DNA from 2 places in the Microbulbifer sp. genome. Region 2 is predicted to be linked to the other one. Evidence: riboswitches for the same ligand, from Rfam matches in the RefSeq annotation. Region 2 holds a riboswitch; the other holds the start of a gene.
The links. A riboswitch is a leader RNA that binds a small molecule or an ion and turns the genes downstream of it on or off. The one in region 2 is predicted to bind molybdenum cofactor.
Positions count from the first base shown of each region.

Region 1: it holds a riboswitch for molybdenum cofactor, as region 2 does, so the genes downstream of both, moaA (GTP 3',8-cyclase MoaA) here and moaA (GTP 3',8-cyclase MoaA) in region 2, are expected to answer to the same signal.

Region 1 covers NZ_JBOFOC010000088.1:1,565-14,573, forward strand. Annotated here, with positions in the region: gene ACRC0P_RS09525 (S41 family peptidase) at 1-507, opposite strand, end outside; gene pntB (Re/Si-specific NAD(P)(+) transhydrogenase subunit beta) at 781-2,172, opposite strand; gene ACRC0P_RS09535 (Re/Si-specific NAD(P)(+) transhydrogenase subunit alpha) at 2,191-3,735, opposite strand; gene moaE (molybdopterin synthase catalytic subunit MoaE) at 4,375-4,827, opposite strand; gene moaD (molybdopterin converting factor subunit 1) at 4,831-5,082, opposite strand; gene moaC (cyclic pyranopterin monophosphate synthase MoaC) at 5,082-5,573, opposite strand; gene moaB (molybdenum cofactor biosynthesis protein B) at 5,573-6,091, opposite strand; gene mobA (molybdenum cofactor guanylyltransferase) at 6,102-6,704, opposite strand; gene moaA (GTP 3',8-cyclase MoaA) at 6,697-7,665, opposite strand; molybdenum cofactor riboswitch at 7,654-7,795, opposite strand; gene ACRC0P_RS09570 (ANTAR domain-containing response regulator) at 8,180-8,764, shown strand; gene ACRC0P_RS09575 (CmpA/NrtA family ABC transporter substrate-binding protein) at 8,834-9,895, shown strand; gene ACRC0P_RS09580 (NarK family nitrate/nitrite MFS transporter) at 10,074-11,537, shown strand; gene ACRC0P_RS09585 (protein kinase domain-containing protein) at 11,527-13,009, shown strand, end outside.
Region 2 covers NZ_JBOFOC010000037.1:44,081-62,510, reverse strand. Annotated here, with positions in the region: gene ACRC0P_RS04160 (protein kinase domain-containing protein) at 25-1,791, opposite strand; gene ACRC0P_RS04155 (NarK family nitrate/nitrite MFS transporter) at 1,801-3,276, opposite strand; gene ACRC0P_RS04150 (MFS transporter) at 3,599-4,885, shown strand; gene ACRC0P_RS04145 (alginate export family protein) at 5,031-6,236, shown strand; molybdenum cofactor riboswitch at 6,296-6,435, shown strand; gene moaA (GTP 3',8-cyclase MoaA) at 6,436-7,413, shown strand; gene moaB (molybdenum cofactor biosynthesis protein B) at 7,555-8,094, shown strand; gene ACRC0P_RS04130 (siderophore-interacting protein) at 8,289-9,083, shown strand; gene ACRC0P_RS04125 (DUF1540 domain-containing protein) at 9,301-9,582, opposite strand; gene ACRC0P_RS04120 (PAS-domain containing protein) at 9,726-13,388, shown strand; gene ACRC0P_RS04115 (LuxR C-terminal-related transcriptional regulator) at 13,414-14,121, opposite strand; gene acs (acetate--CoA ligase) at 14,453-16,411, opposite strand; gene ACRC0P_RS04105 (DcaP family trimeric outer membrane transporter) at 16,620-17,933, shown strand; gene ACRC0P_RS04100 (DUF4212 domain-containing protein) at 18,067-18,384, shown strand; gene ACRC0P_RS04095 (sodium:solute symporter family protein) at 18,394-18,430, shown strand, end outside.

The DNA of each region.
Region 1 (13,009 bases), on a different contig from region 2:
CTCAAGCAGCGCCCATTCCAACCCGTAGCCCACCGAAACGCCGGACTGGGACTGGGCGACCCAGTCCTCGGTCGGCTCCGTGAAGTGAAACCTATCTTTTTCCGCTCCGGTCGGTGTCAGGGCGAAGGTTTGCAGCTGTTTGAAGTAGTCGATGGAATCGTTGAAGTCCGCGGGATCCTTGTCTTCGATCTCGTCGTACCACAGGTAGAGATCGTTACTCATGGAGCGCAGCCAGTTGTTCTCGTCCAGGCGGGTACCCTGCACATCACTATAGGGAGCACCTGTCTCAGGGTTGGTACCGCTACGCGGATTCACGCACTGGCTTGCGAAAGTCGACGCTGGCAGGAAGACACCAGGTTCCCAGGTGCCGGAACCACTGCTGCTATTACTGCTGCTACTGAAGTTATTGCTATCACTGCTGCCACCACCGCCGCCACAGGCGGCGAGGACAAAAGCACTCAGGGCAAAGAAAGTCGATAGACTCAAGCGGCGGAAAAAAACGTCCATATCCAAGGTCCCTTGTTGTAATTTTTTGGAGACCTCGAAGATTACCAATCGCATTGCCGGCCACGATCAGCTCCGGCACATGCTGGAAGGTTATTCTTGTATTTTTCCCTGATAAACAGGTTGAAAGGCTCTCCGGCGAAACCGACCGCTCTGCAATACAGAGCGGCCAAGGCAGTGGAAGAGTAAAGGTAAACCCGGGTTACGCGCAACCCGGGTCAGATGGGGAGCGAGACACTCAACGGAAGATAGGCTGTTATAAACTGACGGTTGGAATTAACCTGTCAATTTCCCCAGCACCGCCTGCAAACTGTCCTTGGCATCGCCAAACAGCATCCGCGCGTTCTCCTTGTAGAAGAGCGGGTTGGCTACGCCGGCATAACCGGAGGCCATGGAGCGCTTGAGCACCACCACCTTGTCCGCTTTCCACACTTCCAGCACCGGCATACCGGCGATGGGGGAGCCGGGCTTTTCCACCGCGTCCGGGTTGACGGTGTCGTTGGCGCCGATCACCAGCACCAGGTCGGTATCGGGAAAATCGCCGTTGATCTCGTCCATTTCCAGCACTATGTCGTAGGGCACATTGGCCTCTGCGAGCAGCACGTTCATATGCCCGGGCAGGCGGCCGGCCACCGGGTGGATGCCGAAGCGCACCGTCTTGCCCGCTTTGCGCAACTTGTCGGTGATATCGCTCACCGCCTGCTGGGCGTGGGCCACGGCCATACCGAAGCCGGGGGTAATTACGATGCTGTCGGCCGCCTTCAGGTCGTCCGCCAGTTCGTCGATGGAGGTTTCGCGCACCTCGCCGTCGATATCTCCCTCCACTTCCGCGCTGCCGTCGGAGCCGAAGCCGCCGAGGATCACGCTGACAAAGGAGCGGTTCATACCGCGGCACATGATGTAGCTGAGGATGGCACCGGAGGAACCCACCAGCGCGCCCACCACGATCAGCAGGTCATTGCCCAGCATAAAGCCGGTGGCCGCGGCGGCCCAGCCGGAGTAGCTGTTGAGCATGGAGATCACCACCGGCATATCGGCACCGCCGATGGCGGCGATCAGGTGAATACCCAGCAACAGGGCGATGGCGGTCATGATCAGCAGGTTGATCACCGTGCCCGGGGAGAGGTCCGCCGGCACAAACAGCGCGCCCAGTACCACGGTCGCCACCAGCGCCAACAGGTTGAGCCAGTGCCGCGCGGGCAGGGTCAGCGGTCTGCTGGAAACCAGCCCCTGCAGTTTGCCGAAGGCCACCAGAGAACCGGTGAGGGTGATCGCACCGATAAATACCCCCAGGTAGATTTCGGTATTGTGCACAATATGTTCGGCACCGGTGAGCTGTACCCGGGGATCGAGAAAACCGCCCCAGCCGATCAGCACCGCCGCCAGGCCCACAAAGCTGTGCAGCAGTGCCACCATCTGCGGCATCTGCGTCATCGCCACCCGTCGCGCCAGCGACAGGCCGATCACCGCCCCCACCACCATCGCCAGCGCAACCATCCAGTAGGCGCCGGAAACGATAGCGGCAATAGTGGCGATAATCGCCACCGCCATACCCACCATGCCGTAGATATTGCCGCGGCGCGCGGTCTCGTGGCTGGACAATCCTCCGAGGCTCAAAATAAACATCACCGCGGAAAAAAGATAAGCCATGGAAATCATACCGTTCATTGTCTTTCTCCTTTTTCCTTAGCGACGAAACATTTTCAGCATGCGGTAGGTCACGAAGAAACCGCCGAAGATGTTGATGCTTGCCACCAGTACCGCGATGAATGCGAGCAGGGTCACCAGGCCTGAGCCAGTGCCCCCCACCTGCAACAGTGCGCCCACCACAATAATGCCGGAAATGGCGTTTGTGACACTCATCAGCGGCGTGTGCAGCGCGTGAGTTACATTCCAGATCACCTGCCAGCCCACGAACACCGCGAGAACGAATACGGTGAAATGGGATACGAACTCCGCCGGTGCCACCCGTCCGAGAGCCAGCAGCAGGCCGCCCGCCACCAGCCAGAAAACCAGCAACGACAGGGGCGATTTTTTCTTTTCAGGTTTTTTCTCCGCTTCCACCTGAGCCACCGGCTCTGTTTTTTTCTGCGGCGTCGCGGAAACCTTGGGCGGGGGCGGCGGCCAGGTAACCTCGCCCTCCTTCACCACAGTCGCACCGCGGATCACCTCGTCGTCGAAATCGATAGTGATCTCGCCATTTTTTTCCGGGGTGAGCTCGCTCAGCAGGTGAACCAGGTTGGTCGCATAGAGGCTGGAGGACTGGGTGGCCGCACGGCTGGGCAGGTTGGTGTAGCCGATAATGGTCACACCACTTTTTTCCACCTTTTCGCCGCTTACCGTGTAATCACAGTTGCCGCCGTTCTCCGCCGCCAGGTCCACGATCACCGAGCCCTCGGCCATGCTGTCGACCATGTCCGCCAGCCACAACTTGGGCGCGGGCTTGCCGGGAATCAGCGCGGTGGTAATAACGATGTCCACCTCTTTGGCCTGCTCGCGGAACAGGGCCATTTCCGCGGCGATAAATTCCTCGGACATTTCCTTGGCGTAGCCGCCGGTGCCGGAGCCCTCCTCCTCGATTTCAACAGTGAGGAATTCCGCTCCCATGGACTCTACCTGCTCGCGCACCTCGGCGCGGGTATCGAAAGCGCGCACTATGGCGCCCATGCTTTTGGCTGTGCCGATGGCGGAGAGCCCGGCCACGCCGGCGCCAATCACCAGCACCTTGGCCGGCGGCACCTTGCCCGCAGCGGTAATCTGCCCGGTAAAGAAGCGCCCGAAATTGTGCGCAGCTTCGATCACCGCGCGGTAACCGGCAATATTCGCCATGGAACTGAGGGCATCCATTTTCTGCGCGCGGGATATGCGCGGAACGGATTCCACAGCCAGTGCGTTGATATTTTTTTCAGCCAGTTTTTCCAGCAGTTCGGGACTTTGCGCCGGCTTGAGAAAGGCCACCAGGGTCGTCCCCGAGGGGATCAGTTCCAGCTCGCTGTCGGTGGGTGCCTGTACCTTGAGTACCAGGCCCGCCCCGTCCAGGCAGCTTTTAATATCGTCACGGATTTCCGCCCCGGCCTCACGGTAGGCCGCGTCGGTAAAGCTGGCCGGAGCACCGGCCCCCTTTTCCACCGCCACGGAAAAACCCAGGTTGCGCAGGCGCCCCACAGATTCCGGCGTGGCGGCCACTCTCGCTTCACCCGCCGCGGACTCTTTTGGTATCGCTATAATCACCGCAGTGCTCCCTCCAATAACTGTTATTTAGTTACAAATTAAACTATTCCCTGTTGTTACTACTTCAAAAATAATTGGTCAGACCAGATCGGCGAGAGTGTAAACGTCCTCGAAGAAGATGAAAAGCAAATTCATTAATAACAGGCAATTAGTAAGACTTATAACATGTAGTACAAGCTGTGGGATTTCGCATCGAGATCGGTGCTCAAAGAACAACCTGACTTCCTCTACAGCCCCTGCAAACTCCCCGCCTTGAACTGTGCAAAAAGTGATTGTCCAGGTTTCAACTGTAACCTTTCCAGGAATATTTGGAGATTTCCGTCCACAGTTTCCGATCATCATAGTCCAGGTACAGACGCACGCGGCCCTCGTCCAGGGGCGACTGTCTACCAGAGTCGCCGGCAGTCAGTTGAGCAGGCTGTTCGGGGAGGGCCGGCCGACGGAGAGTCTGATATCCGCTGCGGAAAGGGGGTTTGCGCTGCGGAGAGGCGCCGGTGGTTTTCCGCGACGGTCACCCTCCTTTCAGTCACCTGCCCGAAGCGCTCCGCAAGCAGTTGCAACTCGTCAATAACGGCCCAGTAATAACAGCAGAACGGAGAGCAGAAACAGGCAGCAAAAAATTCCGGGGAACAGGATTTTTTACCACTTTTCAAGCGCCTCCCGGTCACTCTCCCGCGCCTCCACCCAGCGTTCGCCGCCCGCACCTCTTTCTTTTTTCCAGAAAGGGGCGCGGCTCTTCAGCCAGTCCATGATAAAAGCACAGGCATCCAGTGCCGCCTGGCGGTGTTCCGCGCTGGCCCCCACAAAGACGATATCCTCACCCGGGTCCAAGGGGCCGATCCGGTGCACGATGCGCACCCGGCCGAGCTGCCAGCGCCGGCGCGCCTGTTCGGCAATATCCCCCAGCACCCGCTCGGTCATACCGGGATAGTGCTCCAGCTCCAGGCGGCTGACGCCGGTACCCAGGTTAAAATCGCGCACCGAACCCACAAACATCGTCGCGGCGCCGTCGCGGGTATTCCCCGCGCGCAACCGGGCATACTCCGCGCCCACATCGAAAGCCTCCAGCTGTACAGCCACCGAGACAGCCATTTTTCAACCCCCGGTGACTGGCGGAAAAAAGGCCACTTCGTCGCCGGCCGCCACCGGGCTGGCCGCCGTAGCGAGATGCTGGTTGAGCGCCATCTGCAGGCTGGCGTCCGCCAGCGCCCGCCGCCATGGATCGCCGCGCTCGCCCAGTTTCTCACGCAGATCCGCCAGGGTTTCGAGGCCCTCACTGTCCACCTCCAGCGCGGCGCAATCGAGCTTTTCCCGCAGCCCGGCGAAAAACAATACCCTGATCACCATTACTCCTCCTCCAGGTCCGGTGCCCGTCGCCAGTGACCCAGCTTGCCGCCGCTTTTTTCCAGCAGGCGGGTGGGACCGATCACCATGGCCGGGTCCACCGCCTTGCACATATCATAGATAGTCAACGCCGCCACCGAAGCCGCGGTCAGCGCTTCCATTTCCACCCCGGTGCGCCCGGCCAGGCGGCAGAAACTGAGAATTCTGACGCTGAGGGTCTCGCGCTCCAAAACAAAATCCAACTGCACCTTGGTGAGCGCCAGTGGATGGCAGAGGGGGATCAGGTCGGCAGTTTTTTTCGCCGCCTGGATGCCGGCTATACGCGCGGTGGCCAGCACGTCGCCCTTTTTATTCTGCCCCGCGAGCATTTGTTCAAAGGCATCCGCACTCATCTGCACGCAGGATTCGGCGCGTGCACTGCGCTCGGTCACCGACTTGTCGGTGACATCCACCATACTGGCCTCGCCGCGCCGGTTGAGGTGCGTCAAACTCATTACTGTGCCCTCCCCTTCAGGTGCGCAACGAAATTGCACGGGCGGTGCCGCGAATCCAACTGTTCGCGGAGGATGTTTTCCCAGGCGGTGCGGCAGGCGCCGGTGGAGCCGGGCATACAGCAGATCAGGGTGTTGTTGGCGATTCCCGCCAGGGCGCGGGATTGGATGGTGGAGGAGCCGATTTCCTCAAAGGAAATCGCGCGGAAGAGTTCGCCAAAGCCCTCCACCTGTTTGTCGAACAGCGGTGCCAGTGCCTCGGGAGTGGAATCGCGGCCGCTGAAGCCGGTACCGCCGGTGGTCAGGATTACCTGTACCTCTGGCTCGGCGATCCACTGGGAAACCCGGGCGCGCAGTTGGTAAATATCGTCGGGAACAATTTTCTTTTCCCACAGCTGGTGGCCGGCAGACCCGACAACTTCAGTCAGGTATTGGCCGGAGGTGTCCGTCTCTTCAGTGCGGGTATCGGATACCGTGAGTACGGCAATGGTTAGCGCTGTGCCTTTCTCTGTCTGCTGCATTGAAATTCTCTCAATTTTCAAAAATAACCGCTCCGTAGATTTCTGAAAACTCATCCGGGCGATTCAGGTTGATGTGCCAGTTTCCCGGCGGCATTTCCAGCTGCCGCCCTCCCAATTCCCTGATCAGCGCCTTTATCGAGGCATCGTTTCCCGGCGTTATGGCCCCCTGAAGGTAATCGCGGCTGGATTCATCCAGGCGCAGCCACAGCGGCAGATAACAGCGGCCAAAACAGAGTGCCCCCTCTCCGCTTCCAATCCCTTCGGCGCAAAGTTTTTCCAGCTGCTCCGCCCCCAGCAGCGGCATATCCACCGGAATCGCCAGCAGAGCATCGCAGGCTATTTGTTCCCGGCGGAGGTGTTCGGCCACCGAACGAAGGCCGCCCAAGGGTCCGCGGGCAACGGCGCTATCGGCAATGCCGCCGGGACGGTCTCCGCTGACCAGCGGTGGCAGGAACTCCACGTCTCCGGGAGCCCGCAGATTGCGCAGCAGCGATTGCGCCCGCTGCAACAGGGTCTGCCCGTCGGGCAATTGCAGCAGCGCCTTGTCGCGCCCCATCCGGCGCGACTGGCCGCCGGCCAGCACCACCGGGCAGACTTTCAATCCACTAGCCACCGAGCATCGCCAGGTTGCGCGTGGCTCCCACCCGCTCCTGCTGCAGATAGTGACTGGGTGCCTTTTGTGTCACCAGCGCACGAATTCTCTCCGCGAGCACCTCGGTGTCGCCGCGGCGGATCTCTTCGAGCAAGTCCATGCCCTGTTCCGCAAACAGGCACAGGTGCAGGCGGCCCTGGGCGGAAATCCGCAGGCGGTTGCAGCTGCTGCAGAAATCCTCGCTGTAGGGGGTAATCAGGCCGATGCGCCCGCGGTAGTCGGGGTGGCTGTATTCCCGCGCCGGGCCGGCGTCGCGCTCGCGGGGCAGCAGTTGCCAGCCGTCGCGCACCAGCTGTTGTTCGATGGTCTCGCCGCGCAGGTGATTGCTGGCAAAGAATTCCCGGTTGTCCCCGGTGCGCATCAGTTCGATAAAGCGGAGGGTGACCGGTGTGTCCCGGAGCCAGCACAGGAAGTCCCGCAGGCGCCGCCCCGCACCGTCGCTGAGCAGCACCGCGTTGACCTTGGTGGTCACGCCCAGTTCGAGGGCGCGGTCGATTCCTTCGAGCACCTTCGGGAGGCAGTCGTGGCCGGTAATCCGCGCGAATTCGTCCGGCTGCAGGCTATCGATGCTGATATTGAGCTGGTCCAGACCCGCCCGCCGCCAGCAATCGATCACCCTGGGCAGCTTGTAGCCATTGCTGGTCACCGCCACGCGGCGGATGCCGGGGGTGCCTTTGGCGGCGGCAATGATTTCCGGGAGGTCGGCGCGCAGGGAGGGCTCTCCGCCGGTCAGGCGCACTTTCTGCGTGCCCAGGCTGGCAAAGGCGCGGATCACCGTCGCCGCCTCGGCGACGGTGAGGTGAGGGCTGTCGTCCGCCGCGGTGTAGCCTTCCGGCAGGCAGTAGTTGCAGCGGAAGTTGCACACATCGGTCACGGACAGGCGCAGGTAATAGAACCTGCGTCCGAGGTTATCTTCTAGCATCAAACGCCTTTCCAAGTTCGGGAGGCCGACGGATTTCTCCGCCGACCCTGGTGAACCGGGCAGACCGGTTCACGGCCAACAAACCCTATTCGGAGAACTTAGGTTTGAGGGCTCGGTGTTTGTGAATATTTGTTTCTATCGGTTTGGATGTCCTGAGCTGGCAGCCTCCGGGAGAACGCTCAAGTTCGGTTTCAAGATCACACCAAAATGCACCGCAATCATCATGCCATCGACTGTCGCACCCTCACAAGGCCCAAAACAAGGCAGAGACATCAGGCTCGCACCAAAAACAGGCCACCATATCACCTCCTGCACCACGAGCGTGCAAAAACCTCAGACCCCGCTAAAGGTAACACAGCCACCACCGGCTGTTTACCAGGAAACTCCGTTTGGCACAGCTTTTGATTGCTTTTTCCCCGCGGCAGAGAATCCCGGCGCCACCGGGCTTTTTTGACTCCGAACTGCTGGCACTGGACCGCAACGACCGGTCACTGACAATAAGACACTGATAGCGATGAATAAATCTCTCGGCATAATGCTGGTCGACGACCACCCCGAGCGGGCGGAAATGGTCTGTGCCCAGTTGCGCTCGGCCGGCTATCGCCTGCTGGCCCAGCTCAACAGCGCCGAGGGCCTGCTCCTCCATGTGGAGAGGCATCGGCCGGATATCGTGCTGATCGATATCGAGTCCCCCGACCGCGACATCCTCGAAAGCCTGGCGATCATCAACCGCCAGAACCCCACCCCGGTAGCCATGTTCTCCCCCCGCGGCGGTGCGGGCTTTATCGCCCGTGCGGTGGAGGCCGGAGTGAGCGCCTATATGTCCGAGGGCATCAGCGCAGAGCGGGTGGCGCCGGCGATCGAGATCGCCATGGCCCAGTTCCGCAGCTACCAACAGCTGCGCCTGTCCCTGGAGCGCACCCGCCAGCAACTGGACGAACGCAAGGCCATCGAGCGGGCCAAGGGCCTGCTGATGGCCAAGAAGAACCTCAGCGAAGAGGCCGCGCACAAGACCCTGCGCAACCTGGCCATGAGCAGTAACGCCACCATGCGCGTGGTGGCGGAGCGAATCATTCAACATCTTCAGCCCGGAAATTGAGCCTTCACCCCCAAAAAATGAGCCCTCAGCCCAAAAAATGAGCCTTCAGCCCCAAAAATCGAGCCACCCATGCCTACTCCCCTGAGCCCCGAAAAGAATCACCTCAAGCTGCTCTACCTGCGCCTCACCGACAGCGCGCCGCTGATCGTCGCCCGGGAAATGGGCTTTTTCAGCCGCTTCGGGCTCAAAGTACAACTGCAACGGGAGACCTCCTGGGCCACCCTGCGCGACAAGCTGATCGGCGGCGCCGCCGACGCCGCCGCTATGCTCGCCCCCATGCCGCTGACCCTGGCACAGACCCTCCCCCAGTGCGGAGAACAACTGCTGAGCGGCCTGATCCTGAGCTGCAACGGCAACGCCATCACCCTGGCGGAGTCCCTCTATCGCGAGCTGCCACTGCCGTCGGGTGACTGCGATGGCGGGCAGGTCGGCCGGGCGCTGAAGGAATACCTGCGCGCGCGCCCAAGTGGCGAAGCACCGCTGCGCTTTGCCACCGTGTACCCTTTTTCCAGTCACGCACTGCAGCTGCGCCGCTGGCTGCGCACCGCGGAGATCGACCCGGATCGGGACCTGCAGTTGCTGGTGCTGCCGCCGGAACAGATGGTGGACAACCTGGAGCGGGGGGAAATCGACGGCTATTGCGTGGGTGAACCCTGGAACACCATGGCCGCGCGAAGGGGCATCGGCGTAATCGCCACCCCATGCAACACTCTGCTGCCCGCCATGCCGGAGAAGGTACTGGCGGTCACCGAAAGCTGGCACAGCGCCCACCCGGTTGCCCACATGGCCCTGCGCGCCGCACTGCTGCAGGCCTGCCGCTGGCTGGCCGAGCCCGCCCGGCGCCGGGACGCCACCGCGCTGCTGGCGCGGGAGGAATACCTTGGGCTGCCGGAAGAGTTGGTCGCTCCCTCACTGGCGGACCAGCTGTACCGCCGCAGCGATTCCGACGCCGCGGCCAATAGCGGCTGGCACCTGTTCGCCGATGGGGACTACGGCCGCCCCACAGAGGAAAAGGCAGCCCAGCTGCTGGAACTCTGCCGGGAATTCTCCCAGGTAAATCCGCAGGCCGCGGGGGCATTCCGCCCGGAGCTGTACCGGCAGACTGAGGAGTTCCTGCAGCGCCAAAAGTGATGGCACGTAATTTGAATACCAAACCCACATGACGATTTGCTTGTAGGGGCGAACCCTGTACTCGCCCCAATGGCAAAAAATCAATGAACGGACAACGAAGTCCACCGGCAGCGGCCCCAGGGCCGAACCCGTGGGCTTTTTTTATGCCCGCGGAAAAATCGAATAAAAGGAAACCACCATGTCCAGCGATACCCTGAACCTGTTTTCCTTCCGCGGGAAAACCAAAATCCTCCACCTCACGTGGGTGGCCTTCTTTATCTCATTCTTCGCCTGGTTCAGCCACGCGCCGCTGCTGATGGCCATTGCCGACAGCCTGTCGCTCACCCCGGACCAGGTGAAAACCCTGCTGATCCTCAATGTGGCGCTGACCATCCCGGCGCGCATCGTCATCGGCATGCTCACCGACAAATACGGCCCGCGCCTCACCTATTCGCTGCTGCTGGCGGTGGGCAGCGTGCCCTGTTTCATCTTCGCGCTGGCGGACAGCTTCGCGCAGGCCGCCGTGGGCCGCTTCCTGCTCGGCTTTATCGGCGCGGGCTTTGTGGTGGGTATCCGCATGGTGTCCGAGTGGTTCCCGGCGCGCCAGTTGGGCACCGCCGAGGGCATCTACGGCGGCTGGGGCAATTTCGGCTCCGCCGCCGCGGCCATGACCCTGCCCACCGTCGCGCTGATTTTCGGCGGCGACGACGGCTGGCGCTACGCCATCGGCCTCACCGGTGTGATCGCGCTGGTGTACAGCTTTATCTATTACGCCACGGTTACAGACACCCCCAAGGGCTCCACTTATTTCAAGCCGAAGAAAATCGGTGCCATGGAAGTGACCAGCACGGGGGATTTCGTACTGCTGCTGGTAATGAAACTGCCCATGTACGCGGCGCTGGCGCTGCTCACCTGGAAGCTCTCCTCGGGCGTCAACATGATCTCCAGCTTCTGGGCCACTGTGATTTACTGTGGCCTGGGACTTCTCTATCTGCTCGACGCCAGAAAGACCTGGAGCATCAACCGCGAGGTATTCACCAACCCGCCGGCACCCATCCACCGCTACAAATTCAAACAGGTGGCGGTGCTCAACCTGCTCTATTTCGCCACTTTTGGCTCCGAGCTGGCGGTGGTCTCCATGCTGCCCCTGTTCTTTTCCGAAACCTTCGAGCTGGACCCGGTTAAGGCCGGCCTGCTGGCCTCCGGTTACGCCTTCATGAACCTGGTGTCGCGCCCCGCCGGGGGGCTGTTCAGCGACCGCTATGGACGCAAGTCCACCCTGCTGATCCTGGTTGTCGGCCTGGCGCTGGGCTATTTCACTATGAGCCAGATCAATGCGCAGTGGCCCCTGTACCTGGCGGTATGCGCGGCGATGGCCTGCTCCTTCTTTGTGCAAGCGGGCGAAGGCGCGGTGTTTGCGGTGGTGCCGCTGATCAAGCGCCGCCTCACCGGCCAGATCGCCGGTATGACCGGCGCCTACGGCAATGTCGGTGCGGTTTTCTACCTCACCGTGCTGAGCCTGGTTTCCTACCAGGTCTTCTTCCTGGTGATCGCCGCCACCGCGGTACTGGGCTTCGCCGTCACCCTTCTGATGGAAGAACCCGAGGGGCACATGGCCGAAGTACTGCCGGACGGCAGCGTGTCGCTGATCGATGTCGCTTGATACCGAACACTCCCCTCTCCCGCTTGCGGGAGAGGGGCCGGGGGAGAGGGAAAAAGGGTCGCTGGAATTTTTCAGCGCCTCCCTCGCCGGCCGTCGCGAGAACAACGACGATGCCTGCGCGACCTGCGTGCCCGGCGGTGTCGAACTGCGCTACCGCGGCGCCCTGGCCGCGGTGGCCGACGGCGTCGCCTCTGCGGAAGCCGGTGGCGCGGCGGCGCGGGCGGCGGTCAGCGGCTTCCTATCCGACTACTACAGCACCCCCGAGACCTGGACCATAAAACAGGCCGCGGCGCGGGTGCTGCAATCCCTGAATGGCTGGCTCCACCGCCAGGGGGGCGGCGGGGAGATAACCCAGGGCTGGCTCACCACTTTCTCCGCGGTCATCTTCAAGGGCGCCAGTGCCCACCTGATCCATATCGGCGACTCCCGCATCCACCGGCTGCGCGACGGCAGACTGGAATGTCTCACCCGCGACCACAGCCGCGCCCTCGGCCCCGGCCGGACCTTTTTGAGCCGCGCCCTGGGAATGGACGCCCATGTGGAAGTGGACTACCGCCGCGAGCCCCTGCACCCCGGGGATATCTACCTGCTGACCAGCGACGGTGTGCACGAATACCTGCCCCCGGCGACGATGGCGGAAATCCTGCAGCGCGGGGATGACGATCCGGCCCGGGTCCTGGTGGACGCCGCTCTGGCCGCGGGTTCCGGCGACAACCTGAGCGCGGCCGTGTGCCGGGTTGAGCGGGTGGCCCAGCCGGAGGGAGACGACCTGCTGGCCCACAACCGCCAGCTTCCCTTTCCCCCGGACCTGAGCCCGGGCAACAAACTGGACGGCTACCTGATCCTGCAGGAGCTGCAGGCGAGCCCCCGCAGCCAGCTGTACCTGGCGCGGGACACGGAAACCGGCACTCTCTGCGCGATAAAAACCCCATCGGTCAACTTTGCCGACGACCCGGCCTATATCGAGAGCTTTATCGCCGAGGAGTGGACTGGCCGCCGCCTGGACCACCCCGGCATCATCAAAATCCATCCACCCAAGTCCGGGCGGCAGTTTCTCTACCATGTAATGGAGGCGATCGACGGCCAGAACCTGCGCCAGTGGATGCAGTTGAACCCCCGGCCGGAGTTGGAGCAGGTGCGCGACTTTATCGGCCAATTGGTCAGCGCCCTGCGCCGGCTACAGCGGATGGAGATTATTCACGGAGACCTGAAGCCGGAAAATATCATGCTTACCAGGGACGGCCGCCTGAAACTGATCGACCTGGGCGGCGCCAATGCCGCGGGCCTGGCGGAACACCTGCGCTTCCGCGACGGCACGCCGCCGGGCAGCAAGAACTACGCCGCCCCGGAGTACTTCTTCGGCGACAGTCCCAGCCACCGCTCGGATATCTTTTCCCTGGGCGTGATCACCTACGAACTGCTCACCGGTCACTACCCCTACCGGGAGCGCTTCGGCAGCCGCCACTACCAGT
Region 2 (18,430 bases):
AGACTTGATACGCTCTCGCCTGAACTAGCGGCTGGTATAGAAAAGTGCAAATACCGACAGCAGGGTGACTATCCACAGCCCGGAAAGAATCTTCCAGAAGAGGTAGGCGTCCCGATTGCGGTAATCTTCCGGGTCGTCGCGCAGATAGTCCGGATTGGGATTGCCCAGGTCGGCGATAAGCCCGTCGACCGTGTGATAGCGTTTCTCCAGGTCAATGGAACAACCCCGCTCCAGGGCGCGGTCGAACCAGAGGGGGATGACGGGGTTGAATTGTCTCGCGCTGCGGTAGCGCAATTGCTCGTAGTCCACCAGGGAGCGGCACTCATTGATCTCCTCGCCATAGGGCAGCTCGCCGGTAAACATCTCGTAGGCGATGGTGGCCAGGGCGTAGATATCGCCCTGGATCGCCGTGTTGCGGCCCATCAGGTAATGGGGGTCCGAATAGGAAGCGGTGCCCAGCGCTCCGGGGTGTTCCAGCGGGCGGAAAATTTCCGCGCTGCCCGCCACATACACGGAACCGAAATCGACGATTTTAACCCCACCCTGTCCGTCGATCATGATGTTGGCGGGCTTGAGATCCTGGTGGATGGTTTCCCGGTCGTGGAAGGCTTGCAATCCTTCGGCGATCTGTCTGACGATACGGAATGCCTCCGCCGGTTTCGGGAAGCGGTGGCGCTCAATCCAGGTTTCCAGGGTGCAGCCTTCGATATACTCCATCAGGTAATAGAGGGCAGTTCTGGGCCGCTTCTGGCGAAATACGCGTACCACCCGTTCGCTGTGGATACGCAGGCCTATCCACTCCTCCTGTACGAAGCGGTCGATATAGTGGATATCGTCTTCGTAGTTGACCGAGGGGGTTTTCATTACTAGAACCTCCCCGGTGTGGGGGTCCCGCACCAGGTAGAGTTGGCTGCGCTGTGAAGAAAAAATTTCCCGCTCGACGGAAAAGCCATCCAGTATCATTCCAGGGGTCAGCGGCGGGGGGAAAGGCAGGCGTGCGATTTTTTGGCTGTATTCATCCAGGGTCGCATCCGGAAGGTCGCGGACCGAAACGACCACCGCTGTCAGGTTGTCGTCACTGCCGTTTTCCTCGGCTAGGCGCACCAGGGTTTCGGCCATTTCGCCTTCTTCCAGTTCATCACGCTGCAGGATGTCCACCAGGACCTCCCCGGGAACAAAATCGTGGACCCCGTCGCTGGTCAGTAGAAAACGGTCGTCCCGCTCCATTGTGATCCGGCCGTAATCCACCTGCAGCCCGGTGTCCATGCCCAGGGCCCGGGACAGCATACTCTGACGGTGCCCGAGGGCGACGCTGTGATCGCGGGTCACGCACTCCAGTTTGCCGCCCCTCAACAGCTGGATGCGACTGTCGCCAATATGGAAAAAGTGGGCAGTGCGGGACTTGAAAACCAGAGCGGAAAAAGTGCAAAGAAAACCTTTTTCCTCCCGTGAGTATTCGTGGCTGCTGCGGTAGAGTTTGCTGTTGATGGAAGCGAGCGCCCGTTGCCCCGCACGCGCGGCGGACCAGGTGTCCGGCGCGCTGTAGTAGTCGCCGACAAACTGGCTGGTGGCCGTACGGCTGGCCAGGGCGCCGGCCTCGGCGGAACTGACCCCGTCCGCCACCGCGGCCACCGCGCCCAGGTACTCCCGCAGGTGCGGGTCCGCCGGCCAGTGGAAAACCGCCGAATCCTCGTTCTGCGGCTTGCACCCGGCGCGGCTGCAAATCCCTGCGGCCAGTTGCAGCCGCCCGCGCTGTTCGCTCTCTGTGACAGTGTCCACCGGCGCGGCCATGGAGTCGGATCACTCCACGCTGATCAGCTGCACCGTGCCGTCGGGCAGCACTTCCGCGATCTTGCCCCTGGGCTCCTCGAGAAACGCACAGGCAAAGACGATCAGCGCGGCAGAGGCGGCGATGATCAGGAAAAAGGTGCTGTAGTCGACGTAGGACAAGGCGGTGAGATAAGTGACTGCGCCCACATTGCCGTAGGCCCCGGCCATGCCCGCGATCTGTCCGGTCATACGGCGTTTGATCAGTGGCACTATCGCAAATACCGCACCTTCCCCCGCTTGCACGAAGAAGGAACAGGCCATGGTCGCCATTACCGCCAGCGATACCCACCAGCCGCTGTCGATCTGGCTCAGTACCAGATAGCCGACGGCCAGCCCGGAAATCAGGAACATCAGGCTGCGGCGGCGCCCCAGCTTATCGCTGAAGTGGCCGCCAGTGGGGCGGGAGACCAGGTTCATAAAGGCAAACCCGGAGGCCAGCAGACCCGCCTGGACGGCGCTGATACCGGAGAAGGTCTCAAGGAAAAACAAAGGCAGCATGGACACCACCGCGAGCTCGGAGCCGAAGGTGACGAAGTAGGCCAGGTCGAGAATGGCCACCTGCTTGAATTGGTATTTCTCCAGCTCCGGCACGCCCTGCTGCAGGTGCTCCTTGTTTACCAGCCAGATCTGCCGGGTCTGGAAGACGAAGAGTACCGCCAGCAAAATCCACAGAATATAAGTGGTGCTGTCGGACAGCAGGCCGACCCCGGCGGGAGACAGTTTGTATGCCAGGAGGGCCAGGGCCAGGTACATGGGGACGTTCATCGCCAGGTAGAAATATAGGTCTCTTTTGCTACTGACTTCCAGTCCACCACTCTTCCTGGGCTTGAAGTAGGTGGAACCCTTGGGGGTGTCGCGCGCGATGCGATAATAGAGAAGGCCGTACAAGCCGGCGACGACACCGGTCAGTCCCAGCGCATAGCGCCAGCCGTCCTCACCGCCGAACATCAGCGCCACCGTGGGCAGGGTCATGGCGCCCGCAGCGGAACCGAAATTGCCCCAGCCGCCGTAAATGCCCTCGGCGAGCCCCACCTGCCGGGCCGGGAACCACTCACCCACCATGCGGATACCGATCACAAAGCCTGCGCCCACAAATCCGAGCAGGAAGCGGAACAGGGCCAGGGCCCGGTAACTGTCGGCGGTGGCGAAACCCAGGCAGATAACGGATGACGTTACCAGCAGCCCGCTATACACCAGGCGCGGCCCGAACCTATCCACCAGCATGCCGATAACGATGCGTGCCGGGATGGTCAGTGCCACGTTGAGGATCAGCAGCGCCTTTACCTGTTGGCTGCTGAGATCGAAAGCCTCCTTGATAAAGACCATCAGCGGAGCATGGCTGAACCACACGAAGAACGTGAGGAAAAATGCAAACCAGGTGATATGCAGTGTCTTTATCTTTGGATCGTGCCAATTAAAAAAATTGAGCCCGCTGGATGTGGTCATGATAACTCCTTTGGCTTGTCTGCCCTTTAGCCGCCAATTGTTGACGCACAGTTTAAAAGTGGGCCCGCTCCAGAACAGCGGACAGGAGTGGTAGTTTTGCCGGAAAAAAGCCTGCAAAGTGCGGCCGCCTACCTCCGCCCGGTAGTCGCGGCGAACAGCGGGGCGACGGTGATCCCGGTGATTCCACCGGCCGCCTACCTCGTTGGTGGTAGCTGGTCCGCGCTGTTTATAGCGCCGGTGTTTTTGTGGGTAGTTGGGACGGAGCGGCACGGATCAGGGGCGGGGATTGCGTAGAATTCCAGATGTAAACCGGGGATTTATCATGCAATACACCGAACAGCTCGCCGGTCGGGCTCTTGTGTCCGCCACCGCCATGTTTGCGGCCAACTTTTCCGTCTGGACCCTGTACGCGGTGCTGGGGGTATCCATTCGCGACCAGTTGAATCTATCCGCGACCGAATTCGGTGTGCTGCTGGCGGCTCCCATGCTGAGCGGTGCCCTGTTGCGGTTTCCCGTTGGGCTGCTGGCAGAGCGGTTTTCCGCAAAGAAAATAATCCTGGCGCAGGCGTTGTTGCTGTTGCCTATTCTGCTGCTGCTTCCGCGCGTTCACAGTTACTCCGGTCATTTGCTGGCGGGTTTGTGGTTGGGAATTTCCGGTACCGCCTTTGTCTCGGGAATCCGCTATATCAGCCCCTGGTTCGATCGGCGCCGGCAGGGCACTGCCATGGGAATATTCGGTGCCGGCAATGCCGGCGCCGCCGTCACGCTGGCACTGGCGCCGGCCATTGAAAACTGGCTGGGGAGGGAGATGGTGGGGCCGGTGTACGGCGCCGCCATGTTTGTCGCAATCCTGCTGTTCGCGTACTGGGCGCCGGAGGAGATACCTTACATGCGCAGCCGGCGCCGGCCTGATCTGGAATTTCACCTGCGTCCCTTATCCGAAATCAGGGTGTGGCGCTTCGGGCTCTACTACTATTTCGTCTTCGGCAGTTTTCTCGCGCTGCTGCTCTGGCTTCCCCAGTACTACCTGGATGCCTACGGGGTTTCCACGCAGACGGCGATGGCTCTTACGCTGCTGTTTGTGGCGCTGTCCAGTACGGTGCGCGCACTGGGAGGCTGGTTTGCCGACCGCTATGGTGCCCGCGCCGTCAACTGGAGTGTTTTCTGGACCTGCCTGGTGTGCCTCTTCTTTCTCAGTTATCCGCCCACCAGCATGACCATTCACGGCATCGAACGGGATGTGCAGATCGAACTCGAAGTGGGCATCGAACTCTTCACGCTATTGATTCTGGTGATCGGTATCGCCCAGGGATTCGGGCGCGCCTCTGTGTACAAGATCGTCTACGACAATTATCCCCGCTATATGGGCAGCGTCGGCGGTACTGTGGCCACGATCGGCGCCCTGGGAGGCTTCAGTCTCCCGGTCATGTTTGGTATCGCCCAGGATATTGTGGGTATTCACAGCGCCGCCTTTATGCTGCTCTACGGCGTGCTCGCGGTGTGTATGCTGGCGATGTATCTGGCCCTGCAACGGGAGCGCGCCTTGCAGCGTCTCGAATTTGCCAGGCAGCACAATTTTCTGCACCGGGAGGACACCCCTTTCGGGTAATCCCTACCAGCCATTTGGTATTAGCTCTGCGCACCGGCAGGTGGCAGTTCCACCGCGATGGGAAGGATGGGGCAGGTTTTCACTGTTTTACCTGACGCTGTAACTTGTCGTGCAGAATTTCCAAACAGTTGCAGAGGACCAGAAAATGATTACGCAGAAATTCCCCAGCCTTGTTTGTAGCGCATTGCTGTGCGCGAGCGGTGTGGCCTCTTCGCACGCCAGCGCCGAAGACACCGCGCAGACGTTTTCCAGTGCCGTGCAAAACGGCGATCTGGCGATCAATCTGCGCTATCGCGCGGAAAACGTCGATCGGGACAAGCTGTCCAACGACGCCACCGCATCCACCCTGAGAACGCGCCTGAGTTGGCAGAGCGGAAATTACCGCGGATTCAGCGCAATGATCGAAATGGACGATGTAACCGCAATAGGGCAGGACAATTACAACTCAACCACCAACGGACAGACCGATTATCCCGTAGTCGCCGATCCGCTGGGGACAGAGGTGAACCAGGCCTATCTGCAGTACGGCAACGGGACTTTCAAGGCTACGGCGGGGCGGCAGCGTATAGTGCTGGACGACCAGCGTTTCGTCGGCGGTGTCGCCTGGCGTCAGAACGAGCAGACCTTCGACGGCTACCGGTTTCGCTACGGGCGCGACGGCGCGCTGCGGCTGGACTACAGCTATATCTACAACGTCAACCGGATTTTCGGCGAGGATAGCGAACAGGGAAACCTGGAGGGGGATATACAGATTTTCCGCACCGGTTATCCCCTGACGGAAAATCACAAACTGGTCTTCCTGGCCGTGGATCTCCAGCTGGAGCACGCCGTCGATGCCTCCAGCCGTACCCTCGCGCTGCGTTATAGCGGTGCCTTCGGGCCGGTCAACGCGCAGCTGGGCTACGCCCGTCAGACGGAGGCCGGGGACAGCGGCCTCGACTACAGCGCACCCTATTACCTCGCTGAACTGGATACGGATTTCGGACCGGTCAATGTTCGCCTCGGCTATGAAGAACTGGGAGCGGACAACGGAGTGGGTTTCTCCACGCCGCTGGCCACCCTGCACAAATTCCAGGGCTTTGCCGACCAGTTCCTGTCCACTCCCGCGGACGGCATCGAGGACCTGTACCTGAGCGCCGCCGGCGGGCTGGCCGGCGGAACCCTGAGTGCCACCTATCACCGGTTTTCCGCAGTGGAGACCTCCGCCGACTGGGGCAGCGAGTGGGACCTCGGCTACAGCCGCAAGTTGACCGAACAGTTATCGGCGACGGTCAAGTACGCCAGCTACAGAGCCGATGCTTACAGTGTCGATACCGATAAGCTGTGGCTAATGCTCACGGCATCCTTCTGACAGACAAAGGGAGTACCACCTTTGCCCCCGCGCAACACAATCGCCCGCTGATACACTGCAAAGAGTTTAAACACCGAGCCCCCAATGCCTAAGCGCCCAGCGTATGGCGCGGGGGCCGTGGCTGATATTGCAGCCACCAGGGCCGCCCGGGAAACCGGCCGGCCTCCCGCAACTGGAAAGGCGTTTAATAAAGGCGTTTATGTTAACCGATGAATTTGGGCGCAGGTTTTTTTACCTGCGTCTGTCCGTGACCGATGTTTGTAATTTCCGCTGCAATTACTGCCTGCCGGATGGCTATCAGTGCACGGGAGCGCAAGGGCGGGAAAAACCCCTGAGTGTTGCCGAAGTCCGCACAGTGGTGCGCGCCTTCGCCTCCCTGGGTTCGGAAAAAGTCCGTATCACCGGCGGTGAACCCTCCCTGCGCAGGGATCTGCCGGATCTTATTGCCGCAACCAGCGGCGCCGCCGGTATTCGCCGGGTGGCCATCACCTCCAATGGCTACAGGCTTGCCAACGAAATCGACCGCTGGCGCGACGCGGGTTTGGACCAGCTCAACGTCAGTGTCGACAGCCTGGACCCGCACCAGTTCGAGCGCATCACCGGACACCACAAGCTGGAAAAAGCGCTGCGCGGAATCGAGCGGGCCCTGGAGCTGGGCGTCGAGACCAAGGTCAACACGGTGCTGCTGCGGGAACACAACCTGGGCGAATATCACGAATTTCTCCAGTGGGTCCGGGCAACGCCGGTGACCCTGCGCTTTATCGAATTGATGCGCACCGGCGATAACCGCAGTTTTTTTGCCAGCAATCACGTCTCCGGCGGCGATATCGAAACACTGTTGCTGCGGGACGGCTGGGAACGGCTGACCCGCCACCGCAGTGCCGGCCCGGCGCGGGAATACCGGCACCCGGACTACGCCGGCCGCATCGGACTGATCACCCCCTACAGCAAAGATTTTTGTGCGGACTGCAACCGCCTGCGCATGTCCGCACAGGGCGCGCTGCACCTGTGCCTGTTTGCGGAGCAGGGCATCGACCTGCGCGACGCCATCGCCGGCGGCGACCACCGGGCCCTGGCGGAAATGATCCGGGCGGCGGTGAGCGACAAGACCGCCGGCCATCAATTGGCGGGCGGCCGGACCGGGGCGACCCGCAACCTGGCGATGCTGGGAGGCTGAACCCTGGACGAAGGCCCGGCGCCAAGCTGCGGCGTAGTGCTGGCCGGCGGCCGCTCCAGCCGCCGGAGGCGGCGCGCAGCTTTGGCAATATCGATACACCGGCGCTCACACATTCAGTTTTTTGATTCAGGCGAAACACTTATGGCACACGTTTCCGAGGAATTTATTCCGCTCAATATCGCGGTATTGACGGTATCCGACACCCGCAACGAAGAGACCGACACCTCCGGCCAGTACCTGGCGGAGGCTCTGCAGGCGACGGGACACAAACTGGCGGACAGGAAGATAGTGCCGGACGATATCTACCTGATGCGCGCCGAGGTTTCCCGGTGGATAGCACAGGAAGATATTCACGCAGTGCTGGTAACCGGTGGCACCGGCTTTACCGCGCGGGACTCGACACCAGAGGCGTTGCAGCCGCTGTTCGACAAGACCGTGGACGGCTTCGGCGAGTTGTTCCGGAAAATCTCTTTTGCCGATATCGGCAGTGCCACGGTGCAGTCCCGCGCCCTGGCGGGGCTGGCGAATCGCACCCTGATCTGCTGTATGCCGGGCTCCACCGGTGCCTGCCGCACCGCCTGGGAAAAGATACTGCTGGAGCAGCTGGACGCGCGCCACCGGCCCTGCAATTTCATACCCCACATTTGCCCCGCGCAGCCGGTGTGCGCCACCAGGGGGTAAGCCGATGGGTAAAATCGACTCACCTCAATTCCCGCGGCGCGGGCCTGATCGATGATAAAGGCATCAAGAAAAAGGCCTTTGCGGTGTTGAGGGGATATTGTGAAGAGATTGAGTCCGACTCGGGCAAACTGGATTAGTTGCGGAGCAAGTTTGTCGGTACACTGGCGCGAAATCGAGCTGTACAGGAGCTGTTTATGACCACTCCGCAACCGCGCCTTCTGACGGTTGTCCGCAAGCGCCAACTGACTCCCAATATGATTCGCATAACCCTGGGCGGGGAGGACCTGCGGGGCTTTCCCGAAGACCAGGAGAGCGGCTATGTGAAGCTGGTGTTCCCGCCGCAAGGGGAGAGCGAGCTGGCGCCGATGGGGGTGAAAGCGGTGGACCGAAAGGGCAAGAGAAACCGGCTGCGCTCCTACACCATCCGCGCTTTCGACCCGCAAGCCCTGCAACTGGACCTGGATTTCGTCGCCCACGGTGACAACGGCCCCGCCTCCGCCTGGGCGATGGACTGTGCGGAGGGCGATCGGATCACCGTGCTCGGCCCGGGCCCGAAGAAGCTGGTGGATATGGAAGCCGAATGGTTTTTCCTCGCCGCCGATATGACCGCGCTGCCGGCGCTCAGTGTCAACCTGGAACGGATGCCGCGGGACGCCCGGGGGTATGCGGTGATGGAGATCCTGGAGGAGGGGGACCGGCAGGAGATAGACGCGCCGCCGGGAGTGGAGTTTCACTGGGTGATCAACCCGCACCCGGACAGGCCCAACACCGTGCTGGCGGATGCGGTAAGGGCGCTGCCGTGGCAGCCGGGCCGGGTCAATGTATGGGCCGCCTGTGAGTTCGACACCATGCGCAACCTGCGCGCCTATTTCAAAAAGGAGCGCGATGTCGGCCGCGGGGATGTCTACGCGAGCAGCTACTGGAAAATGGGCGAGCCCGACGAGGGCAACAAAGCCGCAAAGCGGGAGGACCCGGAGGCGGATTTGTAGAGAGCTTCGGAGTTCAGGTGAAGCGTCTTGCTACCCGGCGTTGCAGAGCCCCTGCTGTGGGAGCCTGCCTGCAGGCGAATAATGGTGTTGCCGTGTGGTACCGCCTTTTCGCCGAGCACATCCCTGTGCTCGGTCCTGTGGGCAGCTTCGCTGCGCCAAATCGCTCCAGGCGATTTGGTCGCCTGCAAGCGGGCTCCCACATATGCAGTCCCATCGCTCAGTGGGTATAGGTCAGGCAGTTGATCGATGGACCCACCTTGATGCCATCCGCGGAGCACTCCAGGTCGTCGTTGTGCACGCAGTCGGTCATCTTGCAGGCGCCCACACCGGCGGTACGGGCACTCTTGGTATGGTGGGAGTTGCCGAAAAAGGTGTCGCAGTCGGGCTCGTCGCCCTCCCCGACGGTGATCGCCCTGGCGTGGCAGGCTGCGCCGGCGTTGTAGGCGCACTGGGTCACGGCGCACTGGGTCACTTCCGGCATATCGGTTGCAATGATCATGACGGCCTCTCCGGGCTGCTGGGGACTTACGTTGGAGCCTAGCCCACGCATCGACCAATCGCCAATAGCCTCTCCCACTCCCCATCGGTTATAAAGTGCTCTGACGCGACAAATAGACAAAAAAGATCGCGTGGAGTGAGCGAATGATCAGCAAGCCCTTCCTGTTGGTTTTTGCCCTGCTGTATGTGGCGGTGCTGTTCTGGGTGGCCTGGCGCGCCGAGCGGCGCAAGGGCTGGCTGCTGCGCTACCGCCCCTTGGTCTATGCCCTGACCCTGGCGGTCTACTGCAGTTCCTGGACCTTCTTTGGCGCCGTGGGCCAGGCGGTCAACAGCACCTGGAGCTACCTGCCCATCTACCTCGGCCCCATGCTGCTGTTCCTGTTCGGCGGCGGCTTCCTGCGCAAGCTGATGCTGGTGAGCGAGCGGCAGAAGGTCACTTCCGTTGCCGACTTTATCGGCTCCCGCTACGGCAAGAGCCAGGGACTGTCCGCGCTGGTGACCCTGCTGGCGATCGTCGGCAGCCTGCCCTATATCGCCCTGCAGCTGCGCGCTGTGACCATGGCCTGGGACACGGTCGGCGATGGGCCGGCCTCCGGCAGTTTTATCGATCTCGACACCGCCCTGGCCACCGCACTGCTGATGGGACTCTTCGCCATTCTGTTCGGCACCCGTCACATGGAGGGGCGCGAGCGCAACCGCGGGGTGGTGGCGGCCATTGCCCTGGAGTCGGTGGTCAAGCTGTTCGCCTTTGGCGCGGTGGCCGTGCTGGCCACCGGGCTGTTGCTCGACGGCGGCGATGTGATTTCCGCCGGGCAACTGGATCCCCTGGTGCCGGACGCCAATTTCCTCACCCAGACCCTGCTGGCCACGGTGGCGATCATCTGCCTGCCGCGGCAGTTCCATATGGCGGTGGTGGAGTTCCAGGACCAGCGCGACCTGCGCACCGCGCGCTGGCTGCTGCCCCTGTACCTGGGGCTCTTCTCCCTGCTGATCCTGCCCATCGCCCTGGTGGGGGAGCCGCTGCTGGCCCTCGGGTTGCCGGAACCGGACAGCCTGGTGCTGACCCTGCCCATGGTCGGGGGCAACAGCGCGCTGACCCTGCTCGCTTACATCGGCGGTTTCTCCGCCGCCACCGGCATGGTGATCGTGGCCGCGGTGACCCTGGCGGTGATGATCTCCAACGAACTGGTGGCGCCCCTGTGGCTGTTCCTGAGTCGCTACACTCCCCTGTCCGCCGCATCCCTGGGCAACCACCTGCGCCTGATCCGCCGGGCCAGCATCCTGTTGCTGCTGCTGATGAGCTGGGGCATGCACAAGGCGATCACCGGAGTGGCGCCGCTGGCGTCCATCGGCCTGCTGTCCTTCGCCGCCGCCGCGCAACTGGCGCCGGCGCTGATCGGCGCCCTCTACTGGCGCCGCGCCCACCGCCTGGGGGTACTGGCCGGACTGGTGGCCGGCTACGGGCTCTGGTTCTACTGCCTGGTGCTGCCGGCGGTGTATCCGCAGCACCTGCTGCTCTCCCAGGGCCTGTTCGGATTCCAGTGGCTGAGGCCGGAGCAGCTGTTCGGCCTCTCGGGGTTGGACCCGCTGAGCCACGGCGTCTTCTGGAGCCTGCTGGTCAACCTGCTGTTGTTCGCCGCGGTATCTCTGGTGCGCCGCCCGCAGGCACGCGACCGCCGCCAGGCGGACGCTTTCGTGGAACTGACCGAACAGGACCGCAGCGCCGACCTGGAGTTGACGGCCATCCAGGTGGGCCAGCTGCGCAGCCTGATGCAGCCCTTCGTGGGGCCGGAGCGCCTGGAGGAGATCTGGGGCGGCTTCGAGCGGCGCAGTCAGCAGCGTCTGTTGGCGGACGATGCGGCGCCGCGCTTTGTGGTACAGGAGTCGGAGGGCATTCTGGCGGGTATCGTCGGCTCCGCCACCGCGCACCAGGTGATGGACCTGCTGCGCAGCAACCGGCCCTTCGGGCTGGAGGATATCGCGCGGCTGGTGGACGGTACCTCACAGAAGCTGCGTTTTAGCCAGGAACTGCTGCAGACCACGGTGGAGACCGTCGGCCAGGGGATCAGCGTGGTGGATGCGGATCTGTGCCTGGTGGCCTGGAACCGGCACTATGTGGAGCTGTTCGACTACCCGGAGCGGCTGCTGTACATCGGCTGCCCGGTGGCCAATCTGTACCGCTACAACGCCGAGCGCGGCCTCTACGGCGCGGGTGTGGACGTCGAGGCGGAGATCGAGCGTCGCCTGGAGCTGCTGCGCCACGGCAGTGCCCATCGCTTCGAGCGCCGCCTGCTCAACGGCACCATCGTGGAGGTGCGCGGCACGCCCATGCCCGGCGGCGGCTTCGTGACCACTTTTACCGATATCAGCGACTACCGCGCTGCGGTGGACGCCCTGGAGGAAAACAAGCGCACTCTCGAAGAGCGGGTGCAGCAGCGCACCGCGGAGCTGCTGCGCAGCAACGAGGCGCTGCAGGCGGAGAACCGCCGTCGCGCCGAAGTGGAGGCGAAGATGCGCGAGCTGCACGCGGCCAAGACCCGCTTCCTCGCCCACACCAGCCACGACCTGCTGCAGCCGATCAACGCCGCGCGCCTGTTTATCGCCTCCGCCCAGCAGAAGGCGGAGAGCTATGCCTGGGCGAAGACCCTGGAGGATATGGCCCATGTGGACAGCGCGCTCAACTCGGCGGAGCAGCTGATCAGCGCGCTGCGGGAGATCAGCCGCCTGGACGCCGGCAACCTCACCCCGAGGCGCGAACACTTTCCGCTGGGGGAGCTGCTCGATGCCCTCACCCTGGAGTTCCGGGCCATCGCCGCCAGCCGCGGCCTGCAGTTGCGCTACGTGCCCACCGCTGCCTGGGTGTACACCGATCGCCACCTGTTGCGCCGCATCCTGCAGAATTTCCTCAGCAACGCGCTGCACTACACCACTCGCGGTCGGGTGCTGCTGGGGGTGCGGCGGCGCGGGGAGGCACTGGAAATCCAGGTGTGGGATACCGGTCCGGGCATAGCGCCGGAAGCCCAGACGCAGATCTTCGAGGAATTTGTGCGGCTATCTCCCGCCAGGGGCTATTTCGCCGAGGGCTATTCCCCTGCCGCCGAGGGCTATTCCTCCGCCGCTGAGGGCTATTCCCCTGTCGCTGAGGGCTCTTCTCCTGCCGCTGAGGGCTCTTCTCCTGCCGCTGAGGGCTCTTCTCCTGCCGCTGAGGGCTCTTCCTCCGCCGGCAGGCCGGCCGACAAGGGGCTGGGCCTGGGCCTGGCGATCGCCAAACGCAGCGCCGACCTGCTGCAGCATCCCATCGGCGTGCAGTCCGCGCCGGGCCGCGGTTCCCTGTTTGGTATCCGCGTGCCCCTGGGCCGGGCCGAGGCGGCGCCGCGGCCGCGGCCGCAGCCGCTGGCGGCGGGCGGTGACCTGTCGGGAATCGGCGTGCTGTGCATCGACAACGAGGAATCGATCCTGCGGGGGATGCAGAGTTTGCTGGCGGGCTGGGGCTGCCGGGTGGTGGCGGCCCGATCCCTGAGAGAGGCCCTGGCGGTCTGGCCCGGCGGCGAGCCGCCGCAGCTGGTGATCGTGGATTACCACCTGGATCGGGGGGAGACCGGCATCGGTGCCCTGGAGGGATTGAGCCGGCACTGGCGACAGCCGCTGCCGGGCATACTGATCAGCGCGGACATCTCCGAACAGGTGCGCGAGGCAGCGGTGGAGCGGGGTTGCTACTACCTGTCCAAGCCGGTGAAACCGGCGGCGCTGCGCAACCTGGTGCGGCGGCTGGCGAGGCGGCAGGTGGTATCGAGCGAGCCCCTGTAGGAGCGGCATTGCGAGTTCCCAACTGTTAGACCAGGGCCGGCGAGGGCTTCGGTGGCGGCGGGGTGAACTGCCCCGGCGGCTCCACGTCCAGGCTGCCCAGGGCCAGTACCGCCTGGGTGCGCGAGCTGACGTTCAGTTTGCGGAACAGCGCGGTGAGGTGCGCTTTCACCGTGGCCTCGGTGACGTTCATCTCGTAGGCGATCTGCTTGTTGAGCAGCCCTTCCGCGAGCATGTTGGCCACGCGGAACTGCTGCGGGGTCAGCGAGGCCACCACGTCCGCCACCGCCAGCTCCGGGGAACCCTCCCCGCGGTGACCGGCCACCGCCTCCGGCAGCCAGATATCCCCCGCCAGAACCTGCCGCAGCGCCCGGGCGATGGTCTCCACTGGCGCTGACTTGGGCAGGAAACCACAGGCGCCGTAATCGATCGCTCGACACATCACTTCCGGCTTCTCGTTGGCGGACACCACCATCACCGGCAGTTCCGGACACTGGCCGCTGAGAAAAATCAGCCCGCTAAAGCCCCGCGCACCCGGCATATGCAGGTCCAGCAACAACAGATCGGCGTCGCCGTGCCCGGCCACGCAGTGCTGCAGGCTCTGCATATCCTCCGCCTCGTACAGTTCGGCACCGGGGAAAGTCTGGGTGATGGACTGGCGCAGGGCGCTGCGGAACAGCGGGTGATCGTCGGCGACAATGAACTTAGGTACCGCATCCTCGGCATTCAAGTGCATGGCCATCGCTCCCTCATTATCAATAGCCCCTTGGCAGGGGCGGCGCGCACGAATTTTATACTTTTTGCAGTGTACGCGGGTGTCTTGAGACTTTGTTATTGTTTATTGCTATTGGAATACGGCTGAGCGGCTTTTCCCTGCCGGTACGTTCTCTATTCTCCCTGTAGGAGCGGCCCATGGCCGCGATCGACCTTAGCTACGAAGTGAGATCGATCGCGGGCATGGCGGATGGCCGCCCCGCCGCTCCTGCAGGGGGTAGTATTTCCCGACCCCGAGTCCCGAGTCCCGAGTCCCGAGTCCCGAGTCCCGAGCTGGGGCTCGGCGCTCCCGGCTAGGCCGTCTGCGCCAGCGCGACGCGGCCGTCGATCAGTTGCTGCACCACCGAGGGGTCCGCCAGGGTGGAGATATCCCCCAACTGGTCGCACTCGTCCGCGGCGATCTTGCGCAGGATGCGCCGCATGATCTTGCCGGAGCGGGTCTTGGGCAGGCCCGGGGCCCACTGGATCACATCCGGGGTGGCGATGGGACCTATTTCGCTGCGCAGCCAGTCGCGCAGGGCCCGGCACATTTCCTCGCTGGGTTCCCGGTCGCTGTTCAGGGTCACGTAGATGTAAATACCCTGGCCCTTGATCTCGTGGGGGAAGCCCACCACCGCGGCTTCGGCCACGGCCTCGTGGGCCACCAGCGCGCTCTCCAGTTCCGCGGTGCCCATGCGGTGGCCGGACACGTTGAGCACGTCGTCCACGCGCCCGGTGATCCAGTAGTAGCCATCGGCGTCGCGGCGGGCGCCGTCGCCAGTGAAGTACATGCCCTCGAAGGTGCTGAAATAGGTGTCGATAAAGCGCTGGTGGTCGCCGAACACGGTGCGCATCTGGCCGGGCCAGCTGTCCAGCAGCACCAAATTGCCCTCGGCGGCGCCCTCCAGGAGTTTGCCCTCGTTGTCCACCAGCGCCGGCCGCACGCCGAAAAAGGGGCGGGTGGCGGAGCCGGGTTTGAGCGCGGTGGCGCCGGGTAGGGGGGTGAGCATGGCGCCGCCGGTCTCCGTCTGCCACCAGGTGTCCACGATCGGGCAGCGGCCGCGGCCGAAGTTGCGGTGGTACCAGTTCCAGGCCTCGGGGTTGATGGGCTCGCCCACGGTGCCCAGCAGGCGCAAACTCTCCAGGCTGGCGCCGGCGGTGGGCTTGTCGCCCTCGGCCATCAGCGCGCGGATGGCGGTAGGGGCGATATACAGGGTCTGGATTTTGTGCTCGTCGATAATCTGCGCCACCCGGGTCACGTCCGGGTAGTTGGGCACACCCTCGTACATCACCGTGGTGGCGCCGTTGGCCAGCGGTCCGTAGATGATGTAGGAGTGGCCGGTGACCCAGCCGATGTCCGCGGCGCACCAGTAGCGCTCGCCACGGCGGTAGTCGAAGACGTATTCGTGGGTCAGGGAGGTGTAGGTGAGGTAGCCGCCGCTGGTGTGCAGCACGCCCTTGGGTTTGCCGGTGGAGCCGGAGGTGTAGAGGATAAACAGCGGGTCCTCCGCGTTCATTTCCTCCGCTGCGCAGTCGTCGCTCTGCTGTGCCACCAGTTCGCCGTAGTCGCAGTCGCGGGCGGAATCCCAGGGGACTTGGTCGTCGGTGTAATTGACCACCACCACCTTGTCCACAGAGGTCTCCCGGCACAGGGCCACGGCCCTGTCCACATTTTCCTTCAGCACCACCGATCTGCCGCCGCGCTTTCCGGCGTTGGCGGTGATTGCGATGCGCGATTTGCCGTCGTCCATGCGTCCGGCCAGCGCCTCCGGGGAAAAGCCTGCGAAGACCACGGAATGCACGGCGCCGATACGGGCACAGGCGAGCATGGCCACCGCCGCCTCGGGAATCATCGGCATATAGATGGTCACCACATCGCCCTTGCGCACGCCCAGGGATTTGAGGCCGTTGGCGAAACGGCACACGTCCGCGTGCAGCTGCCGGTAGCTGATCTCGCGGAAGATCCCGGGCTCGTCGCCGACCCATAAAATGGCGGTATTGTCGCCGTGCTCGTCCAGATGGCGGTCCAGGCAGTTGGCGGATACGTTCAGGGTGCCGTCGGCGTACCAGCGGATATGCAGATCGTCCTTGGCGAAGGACGTGTCCTTCACCTGGGTGTAGGGTCTGATCCAGTCCAGCCGCCGACCCTGTTCGCGCCAGAATCCCTCGCTGTCGTCGATGGAGCGACTATACATCTCGAAATAGTCGGCTTCGTTCAGCAGTGATTGTTCGGCGTAGGCCGTGGGGACTGGGTGGACGGTTTCTCGGGACACGGCGGGGCCTCTTCGGTCTTATAACTTACCGGCATTCTGCATTTCCGCATCCGTAGTGCGTATTAGACATAAGTCGAATCAGGCTCCGCTCCCGCTATTAGACATTAGTCGAAAGCACCCCCGATTTAGACCAATGGTTAATAGCCGCGCCCGCGAATAAGAGATTACATCTGTACCCGAGATAAAAAAATCTTGGGAGGATGAGGGAATGTCCAGTAGAGAGAACAAAGAGAACAATACTGTCCGCCTGTCCACGGGCGCCCTGGCGTTATCGGCGATGATCCCGCTGGCGGCGGGGGCGCAGGCTACCAACGAGGAACTGCAACTGCGCGTCGAGGAGCTGCAGGCGCAGGTTTCACAACTGGCCGAAGAGGCAAAGCGCCGGGAGGTGGTGGCAAACCCGGAGCCGGAGCAGCCGCAGGAGGGCACGCAGATCGAGATCGGCGGTTTTATGAAACTCGATAGCCAGTTCAGCGACTACTCCGATGGCAGCTCCGCCACCGCCGGTATCGGCGAGGATTTCCTGGTGCCCTCCACCATTCCGGTGGGCGGCGAGGACGGGGATACCAAGTACCACTCCCACGCCAAGTCCTCGCGGCTGTTTATCAAGAGTCATACGGCCCTGGCCGGCGGCCACGTGAACACCCACCTGGAGATCGACGCCATGGCCAGCGGCCAGGGCGACGAGCGCATCAGCAACTCCTATTCCCAGCGACTGCGCCACGCCTATGTGGACTGGCATATCGATGAGAACCGCAGCCTGCTGGCCGGTCAGACCTGGTCCACCTTTTTCAATGTGGGCGCGCTGCCGGAGGGCATGGATTTTGTCGGCCCGGTGGGCACCATTTTTGAACGCCAGCCACAGCTGCGCTACACCCATAAAGTCGGCGGCGGCAGTTTTCAGATCTCCGCGGAGAATCCGGCCTCCACCCTGTACAACGGCACGGAAAACCCCTACGACGACAACAGCGTGCCGGACATCGTCCTGCGCTACAACAACAGCATCGGCGATTTCAGCTATTCGGTGGCCTCCATGAGCCGGGAGCTGGCCTACGAGGATGGCGCCACCGATGAGTCGGTGCGCGGTTATGCGGTCAGCGTATCCGGAAAATACCAGTTCGGGCGCGACGATATCCGTTTTATGCTCAGCTCCGGCAATGCCCTGGGGCGCTATATGGGCCTGAACGGTTTTCGGGCCGGCATTATTGAAGCGGATGGCGATATCGAACTGATCGACCAGGCCGGTGGCTTTGTGGCACTGCGCCATTTCTGGAGCGAGCAGTGGCGCAGCAACCTGGTGCTTTCGGCCTCCACCGCGGACAATCCGGATACCGTGTCCGACGTCACCGCTTCCGACTACCGGAGCATGCACCTGAATCTGCTCTATTCACCGGTTCCCAAAATCACCCTGGGAGGCGAATATATCCTGGCGAGCAAGGAGGTGGAGAATGCGAGTGGTATACTGGCGGACGACAAAGGCGAGCTGAGGCGCCTGCAGTTTTCTGTCAAGTATGTTTTCTGACATTCGCCATTCCGGCGTATGCCGGAATCCATGCTCCGGAGAGCTTGACCCCGGCCTTCGCCGGGGTCACGACCTGAGAAGATTCCGATAAATCGATATCCGATAACTTGATAACAACAGCGGAGATAAAAAGATGAGTTTCGAAAGCGAACAACACGCCAAAGACTACTGGAGGGAGAATCTGCGCCTGATGCTCACCCTGTTGTGCATCTGGTTTGCGGTGTCCTTCGGCTTCGGAATATTGCTGGTGGATGTGCTTAATGCCATCAAGCTGGGAGGGTTCAAGCTGGGCTTCTGGTTCGCCCAGCAGGGTTCCATTTATGTGTTTCTGGTATTGATCGCCGTCTACGTGGCCAAGATGAATAAACTGGATCGCAAGTACAACGTGCACGAAGACCACGAAGACGAAGACGAATTCGAGGAAGCACTCGAAGAAGAGTTCGGTCAATAGGAGCCCATCATGGATATTCAAACCCTTACCTTTTTGATTGTCGGCG